Regions from separate parts of the Scopulibacillus cellulosilyticus genome, predicted to be linked through region 2. Evidence: riboswitches for the same ligand, from Rfam matches in the RefSeq annotation. Region 2 holds a riboswitch; the other holds the start of a gene.
The links. Region 2 has a riboswitch for FMN ahead of ACFQRG_RS02070 (ECF transporter S component). Riboswitches for the same ligand answer to the same signal wherever they lie in the genome.
Positions count from the first base shown of each region.

Region 1: another riboswitch for FMN. It lies ahead of ribD (bifunctional diaminohydroxyphosphoribosylaminopyrimidine deaminase/5-amino-6-(5-phosphoribosylamino)uracil reductase RibD); the one in region 2 lies ahead of ACFQRG_RS02070 (ECF transporter S component).

Region 1 is NZ_JBHTCO010000001.1:114,837-122,480, forward strand. Features, by position in the region: gene lysA (diaminopimelate decarboxylase) at 271-1,593, shown strand; FMN riboswitch at 1,665-1,814, shown strand; gene ribD (bifunctional diaminohydroxyphosphoribosylaminopyrimidine deaminase/5-amino-6-(5-phosphoribosylamino)uracil reductase RibD) at 2,047-3,135, shown strand; gene ribE (riboflavin synthase) at 3,141-3,797, shown strand; gene ACFQRG_RS00600 (bifunctional 3,4-dihydroxy-2-butanone-4-phosphate synthase/GTP cyclohydrolase II) at 3,790-5,010, shown strand; gene ribH (6,7-dimethyl-8-ribityllumazine synthase) at 5,058-5,528, shown strand; gene ACFQRG_RS00610 (GNAT family N-acetyltransferase) at 5,676-6,035, shown strand; gene ACFQRG_RS00615 (hypothetical protein) at 6,492-6,743, shown strand; gene ACFQRG_RS00620 (segregation/condensation protein A) at 6,836-7,600, shown strand; gene scpB (SMC-Scp complex subunit ScpB) at 7,587-7,644, shown strand, end outside.
Region 2 is NZ_JBHTCO010000002.1:200,345-207,988, reverse strand. Features, by position in the region: gene ACFQRG_RS02080 (S8 family peptidase) at 1-903, shown strand, start outside; gene ACFQRG_RS02075 (Nramp family divalent metal transporter) at 973-2,283, opposite strand; FMN riboswitch at 2,527-2,657, shown strand; gene ACFQRG_RS02070 (ECF transporter S component) at 2,815-3,429, shown strand; gene ACFQRG_RS02065 (YjcZ family sporulation protein) at 3,626-3,727, opposite strand; gene ACFQRG_RS02060 (nucleoside hydrolase) at 3,937-4,857, opposite strand; gene ACFQRG_RS02055 (NupC/NupG family nucleoside CNT transporter) at 4,903-6,087, opposite strand; gene ACFQRG_RS02050 (NCS2 family permease) at 6,554-7,644, opposite strand, start outside.

The DNA of each region.
Region 1 (7,644 bases), on a different contig from region 2:
GGTACCGGCACAAGCTTATGTACTTCGTTGCATAAGCTTTCTTTGCTCTATCAATTATATCTAGGCAGCATGAAGCGGCTCAACGCAGGTGCCAAGATAAGGAAGATAGTATAAGAGCAGCAAAGCGAGTCTGCGATCAGAGTGAGCTAGTGAGACTTGTGCTCTGGAGTACTAAGCGGTTGACTTCGCCGGGAGGCTTGTCACCAGCCAAGTTTCCTTTATTTTCATCATGTTGGAGTAGTGCCCGCCTAGGAAAGGGGAATATTTTTTATGCGAGGCACACAAGAAGTTAATGAGAATGGTCATCTTACAATTGGCGGTGTAGACACTGTAAAGTTAGTTAGGGAATATGGTTCACCGCTATATGTTTACGATATTGCATTAATTAAGGAAAAGGTGGCAGAATTTAAAAAAGCTTTTTCGCGGCGTGAAGTACCGTGGCAAGTGGCATATGCCAGCAAAGCTTTTTCCTCAATTGCCATGATACAACTTATAAATGAATTAGATTTATCATTGGATGTTGTATCCGGAGGTGAATTGTATACTGCTGTTAAGGCGGGATTTCCGCCTGAACGGATTCACTTTCATGGAAATAATAAGACACCGGATGAACTTAAACTGGCTTTAGATGAAAAAATAGGAACAATTATTGTTGATAATTTTTATGAATTAACTTTATTGGATCAACTTTGCGCGGAACGTCATCAAACGATTGATGTTCTTTTAAGGACGACGCCCGGTGTCGAAGCACATACCCACACTTACATTATGACTGGTCAAGAGGATTCTAAATTTGGATTTAACCTTAATAACGGCAGCTTAGAAGAGGCGATACAGATGACCAGTGATTCGCCGAATATTGTATTAAAGGGGCTTCATTGCCATATTGGCTCGCAAATTTTTAATGATAAAAGTTTTGCGCAAGCAATTAACAAAATGTTTCAGAAGTTTGATAAATGGAGAAAACAATATGGTTTTCAGTTGAATGTTTTAAATGTGGGCGGCGGCTTTGGTATTAAATATTCTGAAGAAGACGAACCGCTAATGATTGAAAAATTTGTTGATACAATTGTCGATACGGTTATTGAAGAATGTAACAGGCTTAGTATGGCTTATCCGGAAATCTGGGTGGAACCGGGCAGAATTTTAGTTGGTGAAGCGGGAACAACCCTTTATACGATAGGTGCTTTCAAAGATATTCCCCAAACAAGAAAGTATATTTCTGTAGATGGCGGAATGACGGATAATCTGAGACCGGCCCTTTATCAGGCTAAATATGAATGCATGGTAGCTAATAAGGCACTGGCACCCGCTGATGATACAGTAACGGTTGCGGGTAAGTGCTGCGAAAGCGGAGATATTTTAATCTGGGATGCTAAACTGCCGAAAGTAACAGAGCCTAACGATATTCTTGCTGTTTTTTGTACAGGAGCTTACGGATATGCGATGGCAAACCATTATAACCGTATTCCGAAACCTGCGGTCGTATTTGTCGAAAATGGATCAGCACAACTGGTTATTCAAAGAGAAACATACGAGGATTTAATTAAACATGAATTACCGCTGATTCAATCAGTTTTAGTTAATAATTAGACAAAAGACAGCTTTTTTGTGTATAATAGATTTACAAACAGTGATGTTGAACATGTACTAATTGAATATAAGTATGCCTTCGGGGTTGGGTGAAATTCCCTACCGACGGTGATGAAGCAAATTCTGCTTCTAAGTCCGTGACCCGTGCGAGTGAAACTCAAGCGGTGGATCTGGTGAAAAACCAGAACCGACAGTAAAAGTCTGGATGGGAGAAGGCCGATGTTTTCTGATACTATCAGGATTTATATCTATGTATATTGTTTAAGGACTAATCATAGATATATAAGATAAGAGATAGTATAAGTAAAACTGCGAATCATAACGGATACTATAAAAATAGGTTATCTATGCTTATTTTTATGGCTTATTTCCTATGGAATCGTTTGAACCCCGAGGACAATTGTTCTCGGGGTTTTTGGTGTTCATTGTTTTCTTATGAAGGGAGTGAAGAGTGTGTCTGATATTGAGTACATGTCATTGGCTTTAAATATGGTTAAAGGAACCTCAGGACAAACAAGCCCGAATCCTGCCGTAGCAGCTATTGTTGTTAATCATGGTCGAATCGTCGGTTTAGGTGCTCATTTAAAAGCTGGAGAAGCACATGCGGAAGTACATGCTTTAAATATGGCGGGTCAAAAGGCGAAAGGCGGAACGATATATGTGACGCTGGAACCTTGCAGCCATTTTGGGAAAACGCCGCCGTGCGCTGATTTAATTATTGAAAAGGATATCTCGCGGGTTGTTATTGCAACAGTTGATCCCAATCCTCAAGTTGCCGGAACAGGTATAAAAAAATTAGAAGATGCCGGAATTGAGGTTACGGTTGGAGTCATGGAGGATGAGGCTCGTCAATATTATCAAAGCTTTTTTCATTATATTAAAACCAAAAAACCTTATGTAACAATAAAAATGGCTGTCAGCTTAGATGGGAAAATGGCAACTGCAAGCGGTGAAAGTAAGTGGATTACCGGCCCAGAAGCGAGAAAGGACGGACATTACTTAAGGCATACACACGATGCGATTTTAGTTGGCATTGGTACTGTGTTAGCTGATAACCCGTCACTGACAACGCGCCTTGACGATCATCAAGGCCGTCACCCTATCCGGATCATATTGGATCGCCATTTAAGAACACCGATCGAGGCAATTATAGTAAATGATGGCCTTGCGCCAACATGGATTTTAACTTCTAAAGAGCATGAAAATAGTCAAAAAGCAGCGGACTTAAAAACCCGGGGTGCCAATATATACTATTTTGAAAATTTATCCATTTATAACGTTCTCACCTTTTTAGGCCAAAAAGAAATCGTTACCTTGCTTGTAGAAGGAGGCTCAAGTGTCCATGACGCATTTCTTCAAACAGGTAAAGTGAATCAAATCATCGCTTATATCGCACCAAAAATTATAGGCGGTCAGGATGCTTTAACAGCTTTTGGCGGAAAAGGTGCAGCCAGTCTGGCAGATGCGCTGCCTCTGGAATTTGAAGAAATGACAAAGATAGGGAACGATTTGAAAATTGTTGCTCATGTAAAGGGGGAATAATTAACATGTTTACCGGAATTATTGAAGAAATAGGGACAATAAGAATGATTGAGCAATCAGGAGATGCTGTCGTTATGACGATTGAAGCTCCGCAAATTATAAAGGATGTTTCATTAGGCGATAGTATAGCGGTTAACGGTGTCTGTTTAACGGTTAATCATTTTCAGGACAGTATTTTTACCGTTGACTTAATGCCTGAGACGGTAAAAGCAACATCCCTCAGCCAATGCCGGACAGGCTCTAAAGTGAATTTAGAAAGGGCGATGGCGGCTAACGGCCGGCTTGGCGGCCATATTGTTTCAGGGCATGTTGATGGAATTGGTATGATAACAAAAAAGGAAGCCGTAGATAACGCTGTTTACTACACGATAAAAGTCTCTGAACAGTTATCACATTACATGGTATATAAAGGTTCAGTTACGGTTGATGGAACGAGCTTAACTATTTTTGGTTTAAATGAAAATGAATTTTTGATTTCTCTTATTCCTCACACGATGACTCATACAATATTAGGGGAAAAAGGCGTTAATGATATTGTTAATATTGAAACAGACGTTGTCGGCAAGTATATTGAGAAATTTATTCAGCAACGCGACAGCAGCGAGGATTCACAAGGTTTAACGATAACAAAATTAAAAGAGAGCGGGTTTATCAATGGATAAAAAAGCAGAACAAGGACAACTCTTTGATTCTATTGAAGAAGCGATTGAAGATTTAAAAGCAGGCAGTGTGATTATCGTTTGTGATGATGAAAACCGCGAAAATGAAGGAGATTTTCTCGCATTAGCTGATAAAGCGACACCTGCAGTGATTAATTTTATGGTTACCGAAGGCCGCGGATTGCTTTGTGCGCCAATTGATGAAGAAACAGCCTCAAGACTTCAATTAAGTCCGATGGTTGACCATAATACAGATTCTAATGGCACTGCATTTACAGTAAGTGTTGACCATAAAAACACAACAACCGGGATTTCAGCTTTTGAACGTTCAGAAACGATCCAAGCTTTGGTAGACCCATTTGCCGAAGCCTGTGATTTTAAACGGCCGGGTCATATTTTTCCGCTCATTGCCAAGTCAGGCGGTGTGTTAAGAAGAGCGGGACATACGGAAGCGGCGGTAGACCTCGCCCGTTTGTCAGGTGCCCGTCCAGCCGGTGTGATATGCGAAATTTTGAAAGAAGATGGTCAGATGGCCAGAGTTCCTGATTTAAGGAAAATCGCAGATCAATTTCATTTAAAAATGATTACTATAGAAGATTTAATACAATATCGAAAGGAACACGATCCGCTGGTAAAACGTGAAGTCGCTGTTGACTTGCCGACCGACTACGGTGATTTTAAAATTATTGCCTATTCAAATCAGATTGACGGCAAAGAGCATTTAGCCATTGTTAAAGGGGATATTTCTTCTGAGAGGCCGACACTGGTAAGGGTGCATTCTGAATGTTTAACAGGTGACATTTTCGGATCACATCGATGTGATTGCGGACCTCAATTGCATACGGCGCTTTCACAGATTGAAAATGCCGGTCAAGGCGTTCTCATTTATATGCGTCAAGAAGGCCGCGGTATCGGTCTGTTAAATAAATTGAAAGCTTATAAACTTCAAGAACAAGGATATGATACCGTTGAAGCAAATGAAAAGTTAGGATTTGCACCAGATTTACGAGATTACGAGGTAAGCGCACATATTTTAAAAGATCTTGGTATTAAATATATTCGTTTGCTGACAAATAATCCTCGTAAAATTAAAGGATTGACAAAGTACGGTATAGAAATAGAAGAGCGGGTGCCTCTCGAGATGCCGGCAAACAAAAGCAATATTCGCTATCTTAAAACTAAGCATGAAAAGTTAGGACATCTTATTCACTGTTAAAAATAGATGACACATAATAAATATAAAAGTTAACGGAGGTTAATATCATGGGACAAATCTTTGAAGGACATTTATCAGCGGAAGGAATAAAAACAGCAATTGTAGTTGCCAGGTTTAATGATTTTATTACTGAAAAGCTGTTGGCAGGTGCCAAAGATACGCTTAGGCGTCACGGCGGAAAAGAAGAAAATATTGATATCGTTTGGGTACCGGGTGCATTTGAGATTCCATGGGCCGCCAAAAAATGTGCCGATACCGGCAAGTATGACGCAGTTATTACTTTAGGCGCAGTCATTCGCGGGGCAACGCCGCATTTCGATTATGTTTGCAATAGCGCAGCTAAAGGTATAGCGGATATCTCTTTATCATCCGGTATTCCTGTTATTTTTGGTGTGTTAACAACAAATACGATTGAACAAGCTGTTGAACGTGCTGGTACTAAAGCAGGCAATAAAGGGTGCGAAGCTGCTTTAGCAGCTATTGAAATGGCAAGCCTCAATCGTGCATTATCAAATTAATGATGCACATTTTTTTCAAGATTGGTTATAATATATCACATAGGTATCATTTAATGATGTTCAAAAAGGCTAAGGAACCTTTTGAACTTGTATCATAAATTAATTATGGAAAGATTGATTTTTTAGAAGTAAGCTGAGGGGTTTATTATGTTAATTCGCTATAAGAAAAGCTATGAAAAAATAGCTATGGGATTATTGTCCTTTGTTCCGTCAGAAAAAGATTTGAAGAAGCTGCGGCAAACAATGAAAACTTATGAAGAGCAAAAGGATTGGCAGCTCTTTCTTTGGAAGGAAGAGGACATTATAGGGATTATTGGCATCAAGCTTCAAGAAAATAAGGCCGAGCTTCACCATGTAAGTGTCAATCCATCATATCGCGGACAAGGTATCGGAAAGAAAATGATTATCTCGCTTCATCAATTCCTGGGCGATGAATATACGATTGTTCCAACTAGACAGGTGTATGATTTTTATAAAAATTGTATTAAAAAGAACGAATCCGTTTAGTCAGTGGATTCCCGCTTATGAAGCTCATGCTGTATCAAGTTATCATTGGCCATATTGCTTGGTTTACCCCAAATAATATGATTTCAGTTACATCTTTCCATGTATTTGATTAAAATATTTTTCCGTAAAAATTGGAAAGTTAAATCCTTTAAATATTTGTATATACAAAATGTTGTTTATCTATGATTTTTAGTATTATAAAAAGCTCATTGACATTTATCCCTGTTTTAAACCATTTTAATAGGGATAGATATCTTTGAGCTTCTTTTCATTCGTTTAGAAGGTATCAAAGTACCTTTATATAATAAAATCCGCACTTACCCTCATATATACGACTATTGATATAAGCCCCTTTTTGCATAGTTTATCATAAAGGTTTTTTGAACCTGCATAAATACCTTTTTCTCCATCCCCAATTGTGAGAGGATAATTTATGAGGGAGTGAGGAGGTTAGCAATGTCAGCTGAATATTACTATAATCTTTGTGCTCAATCGGTCGGAGAAACCGTCGAGGTCGAGACATCTGACGGGGCTGTTGAAAGAGCTATGATAGCTGATCTCGATCATAACTACTTATATATCAATAAATTTGAAGTTTATGATAATGAAGTTAAATCGATGCAAAATTATTTGTTTCTAAAAAAAGAAATTTTCGCAATACCGCTTTCGTCTATTATGTCGTTGAATTTTATGCCGTGTTTATGGTAAAAAATTTTTATAGATTTAATAAACCTCGTTGCCCGAATGTTTTCGATTATGCTATAATACCGTCAGCTTAATGACGGTCGGGATGATGAATATTGGAATATAAAATTAAAATTGACGCCTTTGAAGGTCCGTTGGATTTGTTATTGCATTTAATTAAACAACTGGAAATTGATATATATGATATTCCTGTTGCCAAAATTACAGAACAGTATCTTGATTTTATACATCAAATGCAAGTTCTTGAATTAGATGTTGCCAGTGAATTTTTAGTAATGGCGGCTACATTAATTGAAATGAAGAGTAAAATGCTTTTGCCCAAACCGGAACCTTTAGAGGACGATTTAGAAGGACCTGTAATGGACATTGAGGATGATCCTCGGGAAGAATTAATGAGGAGATTATTAGAATACCGGCAGTATAAGCAAGCTGCACAAATTTTAAAAGAGCGGGAACAGGAACAAAGCATGCATTATACCAAGCCGCCAAGTAATCTCAGTCATTTAATGACGGAAACTCAACCGCAAGTATCAAATGTTACCATTTATGATATGGTATCCGCTTTTCAAGGGATATTTAAACGAAAGAAGCTCAATCAACCGCTGAACGCCAAAATACAGCGTCAATCATTGCCAATCGGTAAAAGGATGGGTGAAGTGATAGAAGTATTAAAAAGAAGCAAAGAACCTGTATCCTTCGAATCCCTATTCCCATATCCTAATCGGTCGCATATCGTTGTGACTTTTATGGCTCTTTTAGAATTAATGAAAAAAAAGCAAATCGTCTGTACTCAAGATCATAATTTCCAAGACTTTTCGATTTGTTTAGCGGAAGGGGCCGAAACAGTTGCAATTAAATGAAATGAAAGCCATTATTGAAGGACTGCTCTATATTACCGGGGACG
Region 2 (7,644 bases):
AATACAACATTAACTGGTAAAGGTATAAACATCGCCATCGTCGATACTGGCATTTACCCGCATAAAGACTTAGAAGGCCGGATTATTCATTTTAAAGACTTTGTAGGCAATAAAACAAAGCCGTATGATGATAATGGACATGGTACCCATTGTGCAGGAGATGCCGCCGGAAATGGCGCTTTGTCTGAAGGGAAATATGCCGGATCGGCGCCGGAAGCAAATCTCATAGGAGTTAAAGTATTAAACAAAATGGGTTCCGGCTCTCTTTCCACTATCATCGACGGCGTCCAGTGGTGTATTGATTACAATGAAGATGATAATCATGAACATAAAATTGATATTATTTCAATGTCATTGGGCGGATCGCCTGAGAAGATGAATAGCGAGGATTCAGATCCTATGGTAAGTATAGTGGAAAAAGCTTGGGACAGCGGTATTGTTGTCTGTGTCGCTGCAGGGAACGAGGGTCCTGACCCTAAGACCATCTCAAGCCCCGGACTCAGTAATAAAGTCATTACTGTAGGCGCCATGGATGATAAAAACACTAATAATACGAATGATGATATCATAGCCAAATTTTCAAGCCGCGGACCAACCATTTACGGAGTTGAAAAGCCTGATATCGTTGCACCAGGCGTTAATATTATCTCTCTTCGTTCGCCATCATCATTCCTTGATAAGACGCAAAAGTCAAGCAGAGTTGATGAAAATTATCTTTCATTATCAGGAACATCCATGGCAACCCCTATATGTGCCGGTGCTGTTGCCCTCTTACTCGAGAGCCAAAAAGATTTAACACCGGATCAAGTCAAAGAAATGTTAATCAAAGGCGCAAAAAAACTTGGCGATGACCCAAATGTTTACGGCGCCGGATATGTTGACGTTGAACAATCTGTCAAATAAATACCGATCAAACTGAATAAGCAATATCCTTATGTAAAAAACTCGCCAATTGGGTGGCGAGTTTTACTTTTATCCAAAAATTGTTTGATACAGCAAAAATATATTTAACAAGATAACAAGCACAGCGACAATCCAAGCTAAAGTTGTCGTCCATTTATGATTAACCAGTCCGCCCATTATCTTTTTATTACTTGTAAACATAATCAAAGGTACAAGTGCAAAAGCAATACCAAACGATAACACAACTTGGCTCATGACTAAGGCGTAAGTCGCATTAACACCGAATATGATAATGGCAAGCGGCGGAATCATGGTAATAAATCTTCTTAAATAAATAGGAATGCGTTTTTTAATAAAGCCTTGCATAACCACATCACCCGACATGGTTCCAACCGATGAACTTGATAACCCGGCTATTAACAAACCGAGTCCAAATAAAATAGCGGAAGTCGGACCGACCAATTGCCCAAACTTATTAAAAGCAACATCTAAATCTTCAACAAGCAGTCCATGTTTATGAAAGAGTGCTGCACCAACAATAAGCATGCTCATATTGATGGCGCCGGCAATGATCATTGCAATGACAATATCAATAAATTCAAATCTGAATATTTGCCGCTTTTCTTTTTCATTTTGACCGACCACACGATTTTGCGTAAGGTGAGAATGAAGATAGATGGCGTGCGGCATAACCGTCGCTCCAAGGATACCCGTTGCCAACAGCACAGTTTGTACGCCGTGAAACCTAGGGATTAATGCCCCTTCGAGAACAGACATTGAATCAGGTTTGGCCAGAACAACTTGGCAAACGAAAGCTAATACAACGATAAAGACCATTACCGCTATACCTGCTTCTAAAGGACGGTAACCTTTTCTTTGTAATTCAAGCAGCGCAAATGAAGCGATAGCGGTAATGACAGCAGCCGGAATCATCGAAATATGAAACAATAAATACACGCCAAGCGCCGCACCTATAAATTCGGCTAAGTCTGTGGCCATAATAACGAGTTCACTTTGTATCCAAAGAAACACTGAAGTTTTTTTGGAGAACCTCTCTCTCGCTATTTCCGGCAGATTCTTCCCCGTTGCTATCCCTAGTTTAGCCGATAATGATTGAATAAGGACAGCCATTAAATTAGACGCAACAATGACCCATAAAAGCAAGTAACCGTACTGTGATCCAGCAGTAATATTGGTTGCAAAGTTACCGGGATCAATATAAGCAACTGATGCTATAAAAGCCGGCCCAAGAAATGGCAAAAGTCTTTTTATACCTTTGACATCCCCTCTTAATGCGGCCATCGCTGAACGACTATTTGTATGTTTATTTGTTTCTTCTTTTGATATATCGTATTTTTGCGATAAAGTTTTACTGCTCATAAAAAGTTTCCTCCCCACCTAAAAATAACCCGTTAACAAAAAAGTTTCCTTAGGGAAAAACTATGCTCACTAATAATGTATTCAAAAATGGCAAATTAGTCAACTGTTTTGATGAATATTTTCTCCAAATCCTTTTTTCTTAGTAATTGAAGTTATTGGTTAAGGAATTAATAAAAATCGTGCAAAAGGATTGTAAAAAAGATGAAATATCATATATAATAAATATTGAATTAAATAATGAAGACGTTCCTTCAGGGCAGGGTGAAATTCCCGACCGGCGGTGATGAGGTTTGCCTCTAAGTCCGCGAGCCGTTAAGGCAGGATCTAGTGAGAATCTAGTACCGACAGTACAGTCTGGATGGGAGAAGGATGATACGTATGGTTTAATGATGAGTTAAGTTTTTTTACTTGCTCATTTATTTAGCTATGCTATATAAAATACCGCCCAAGGAATGTATTCCTTGGGCGGTATTTTTTGGCGGGTACCTGCGTTATCATCAGACTCTGGGTAAAATATTAAAATGGGGTGATCTGATGAAAAAAACGTCTTTAAAGAAAACAGTCACAATTTCCTTATTGTCGGCAATTGCTATTTTGATTCAAACCATTTCTTTTCCATTGCCGATTTTTCCTGCATTTTTGCAAATGGATTTCAGTGATATTCCTGCACTTATCGGAGGCATTTTATTCGGTCCGGCAGCAGGTGTATTAATCGAAGCTTTGAAAAACTTTTTACACTATTTGATTTCGGGATCACTAACAGGTGTGCCAGTTGGTGAAATGTCTAACTTTATTGCAGGTTCTCTGTTTATTATAGCCGGGACTTGGTTTTATAAAAGGAAAAAAACCGCGTCTTCTTTAATGTACGGTCTCATTTTTGGAACAGTTTTTATGTCCGTTGTGATGACGATTGCCAACTATTTTATCATTTTCCCAAGCTATGCGTTATTTCTTGGTTTTACGACAGATCAGGCTATTGCTATGAGCCAAAGCATTAACCATGAAATTCACAGTTTGTTTACCTTAGTGATCTTTGCGGTTCTGCCGTTTAATTTACTTAAAGGTATTGTTTTGACAGTTATCACAGTGCCCATTTATTCAAGAATTAAATCGCGTATCAAGACGATGGTGCCTGCTGAAAAATAAAGAAAACTTGCCGATTGGCAAGCCTTAAAAGGCTAGACAGAGGCTTAGTTGCCCTTATACTTGGGACTTAAAATTGGCTCCTGCGTCGAATTATCTACACTTAAGCCAATTTATACTTTCCCAACGTATAAATAAACAAATAAGGCCTTCGCTCTAATGAGCGAAGGCCTTATTTTATTTAGCATTCAGGCGGTGCTTACCAGACGTAAGCAGTACCAACAATAATTAATAAGATAAACAAAACAACGATTAACGCGAAGCCAGCGCCGCCGCCGTATCCACCTGCATATCCGTCCATATCGTCAATCGCTCCTTTATCGAAGTTTGAGATAGCTTCAAGCTTCTCACAATACATACTATGCCTTTCCCGAAAAAGTTGTTTGGACATCGGCGGAAATTTTAACTTTTACCCATTTTATTTCTACCTAATCTTAGAAATTAAGAAAGGTAAATTCCCATCCCATATAAAAAAGAACCTTCATTTTTCATGAAGATCCTTTTTAATCATTATGATACAACCCTGTCTAAGAAATGTGAAACGAAGCGGTCACTATCAACATCAAGGCAAACTTTAATGTTGCCATTTGAATTTTCTTCACCGACGGTTTGACCTTTTGCTGCACCTTCCGTTTTAACATGAACTGTCATCGTTTTAGTTTTCACAAAAGCAGGATCGATGGCCACACCAACAGTTAATGGATCATGAAGCGGACAGCCATTCAATTTTGGATTCTCTTTGGCATACGCATCCATATAAAAATCACACATGTGAGCTAATGAACGTGAAAGAAGCGTATCTTTTTCCTTCCACTCATCTAAAACTGACCGTCTAAGCAAAGTTTTTAATGTAACATCCAAACCGACAAGTGTCATCGGTATACCGGATTGGAATGTATATTGCGCCGCCTCCGCATCATGGTAGATGTTCGCTTCCGCATAAGGCGTAATATTACCCGGCACTGTTACGGCGCCGCCCATAAGGATTACATCTTCAACTAAGTTAACGATTTCAGGATCTTTTTCAATAGCCCTTGCTAAATTTCCTTGATTTGCTGTAGTTAATATCAGAATATCGTTTGGATGTTCATGAACAGCAGAAATAATAAAGTCGTGGGCTATCATGTCCCCGGCTTGTTTTTCAGCAGAAGGCAATTTAGCTTCTCCAATACCGTTTTCACCGTGAATCCAAGTGGCTTTGTCCGCTGGTTCCTCGCCCGCGAAAGTTTTTTCAACACCTGGAAAGACAGGAATATCATCGGCGCCAAGAACTTGTAAAAGCTGCAGTGTATTCCGGGTAGCTTCCGGAACCGATGTGTTGCCAAAGGTTGTTGTAATACCTAAGATGTTAAGTTCCGGAGAATTTACAGCGTATGCGATTGCGAGCGCATCATCAATACCAGTATCGACATCTAATATAATATTTTTCATTGTGATCTTCTCCTTTTTAAATTAAACCGGACTTATCATATTTCCTTAAAGGAAAACGCCGCAAATGGCAGCTGATAAAATCGAGGCAAGTGTTGAGCCTAATAGTAATTTCCCGCCAAATTTTGCAACGACATCCCCTTTTTCTGGATTAAGCGCTTTAACACAGCCGGTAATAATACCGATGGAACCAAAGTTAGCAAAACTGACAAGGAAGATAGATACAATACCGACTGTTCTATGAGTCAGGTGATGAGCAATGCCTTTTAAGTCTGTCATTGCAACAAATTCATTTGTTACTAATTTCGTCGCCATAATGCTTCCGGCTTGGACAATGTCTTGCTTAGGCACTCCCATAATAAAAGCAACCGGCGCAAAGATATAACCGATTAATTTTTGGAATGATATATGGAAAATAAAAGTAAATATATCATTAACAAAATAAATTAAGGCCATAAAGCCGACGAGCATAGCCGCAACAGTAATGGCAACTTTAAAGCCGTCCATAATACTGTCACTGACCATTTGGAAGAAAGCTGGTTTTTCACCAGTATCATCTGTTATCAGTTTGTCCTCTTCTTTATCGAGATCATACGGATTAATGATGTTTGCAATGACCAAAGCAGATAAAATATTAATAACAACAGCGACAACAACGTATTTCGGCTGGATAATTTGCATATAAGATCCAACGATTGTCATACTGACAGCACTCATTGATGATGTACATAACGTATACAAACGCTTTTTGGGAAGATAGCCCAATTGTTTCTTTGTTGTCAGCCAAACTTCTGACTGCCCAATGATAGCAGCGGATATCGCATAGTAGTTTTCCAGCTTGCCCATACCATTAATTTTACTCAATATAAATCCGATAAATCGAATGATGATAGGAAGCACTTTAATATAATTCAGTATACCGATTAAGATTGAAATAAATATAATAGGCAAAAGAACATTTAAGAAGAAGGTTGCACCAGGTTTGTTTTCCATACCGCCGAACACAAAATTAACACCTTGAACAGCCGTCCCCATCAGTGCTCCGAACCAATCAGAAATAACATGGATAAATCCAATACCGACTTTCGTATTTAGCAAGATCCAAGACAGTATAAATTCCAAAACGATCATGACAATGATTGGTCTTGCTTTTATTTTTTTTCTATCATTGCTGAAAATGAAACCAATGATGAAAACAAGCAAGAAACTCAATAATAAATAGACGATCTTCATCTATTAAGCCTCCTAGATTGTCTTAAAAAAATTTAATATTATATTCCCGGCAGGATGTTTACTATGATCTCGATATTCAATGACATCCCAACATGATCAGCCATTCATGTTTGAATCTGTAATCGGTTACACATTAATCGTAAAAATTACATGCTTTTAATTAAACCACAAATATTAAAGGATTGTCTACGAAAAAATTGTAATCTATATAAGTCTTTGAGTCATTTGACCGATTAACATTTTACCGTAACCGCTTACATAAACTTTACAACAAGTAAATTATAGTACAAATTTCATAATTTGAAAATAGATTTTTTACAATTATTCATGGAACATTTTATTAGAAAAACTTGGCTTATCGCCCATTTCTCATAGCGAAAGCCCTAGTTTTTCTTATACTTTAATCCTTGAAGCAGATAAATTCCCTTAAAGTGCAAAAGTAAAACTCGCCCGGTCGGCGAGTTTTCTAACTGAAAGCTTGAAATATAAAATATATAAGAAATAACGCAGCTATAATATATAGCGTAACTGCAACATTTTTTGCTTTTCCGTTTGCTATTTTTAAAATCGGATACGCAATAAACCCTAATGCTATGCCATCGACAATGCTGGATGTCAGCGGTATACACGCAATGATTAAAAAAGCCGGAAATCCTTCAGTAAAATCATTAAAATTAATATTTCTCGTACCGCTGATCATCAGTCCGCCAATAATAATAAGCACAGGGGCAATTGCCGTATCAGGAATGATTCTAATAAAGGGTATGAACAATAAAGAGATTAAAAACAACACACCAGTTGTTATAGTAGTTAATCCTGTTCTTCCTCCCGCAGTAATTCCAGATGCACTTTCGACCGTTGCCACAGATGGACTTGTCCCAAGCAATCCGCATGTTATGACTGATAATGCTGTGGCTTGAAGGGAACGATCATATTTCTCAGGTCTTTGAATCATCTTAACAAAACCATGAGTTAAGCCAATATTTTCAAATAATGTGACCAAGGTTAATGAAAATACAGCCATCCAAAATGGAAAAGTCAGCACATGCTTAAATGATAGGCCAACAAATACTGGTTTATAGTCGTTTAAAGAAAAACCTGATTGTCCGAGTTTATGAAGATCTGTTTCACCAAATAAAATAGACAGGATTGTGCCGGCTATAATCCCTATCAGCAAATTTCCTGGTACATTCCGTGCGAAAAGGATAAGCGTAATAACCAAAGTTGCAATCATTAAAAGTACGTGAGCATCACTAAAATGCCCTAATTGAACAAAGGTTGATTTGCTTTTAACAACAATACCGCCCTTTTGCAATCCGATAAATGCCAGGAACAGACCGATCCCTACACCAATCGATTCCTTTAAGGAATCAGGAATAGCATTTGCAATGATTCCGGACAAAGACGTAAAAGTAATAATCACAAACAAAATCCCCGACACAAATACAGCGGCTAATGCTTCTTGCCAATGAAGTCCCATTGACTGGACGACCGTGTAAGTGAACAATGCATTAATCCCCATCCCCGGAACAAGAAGCATTGGTGCATTCGCCCAAA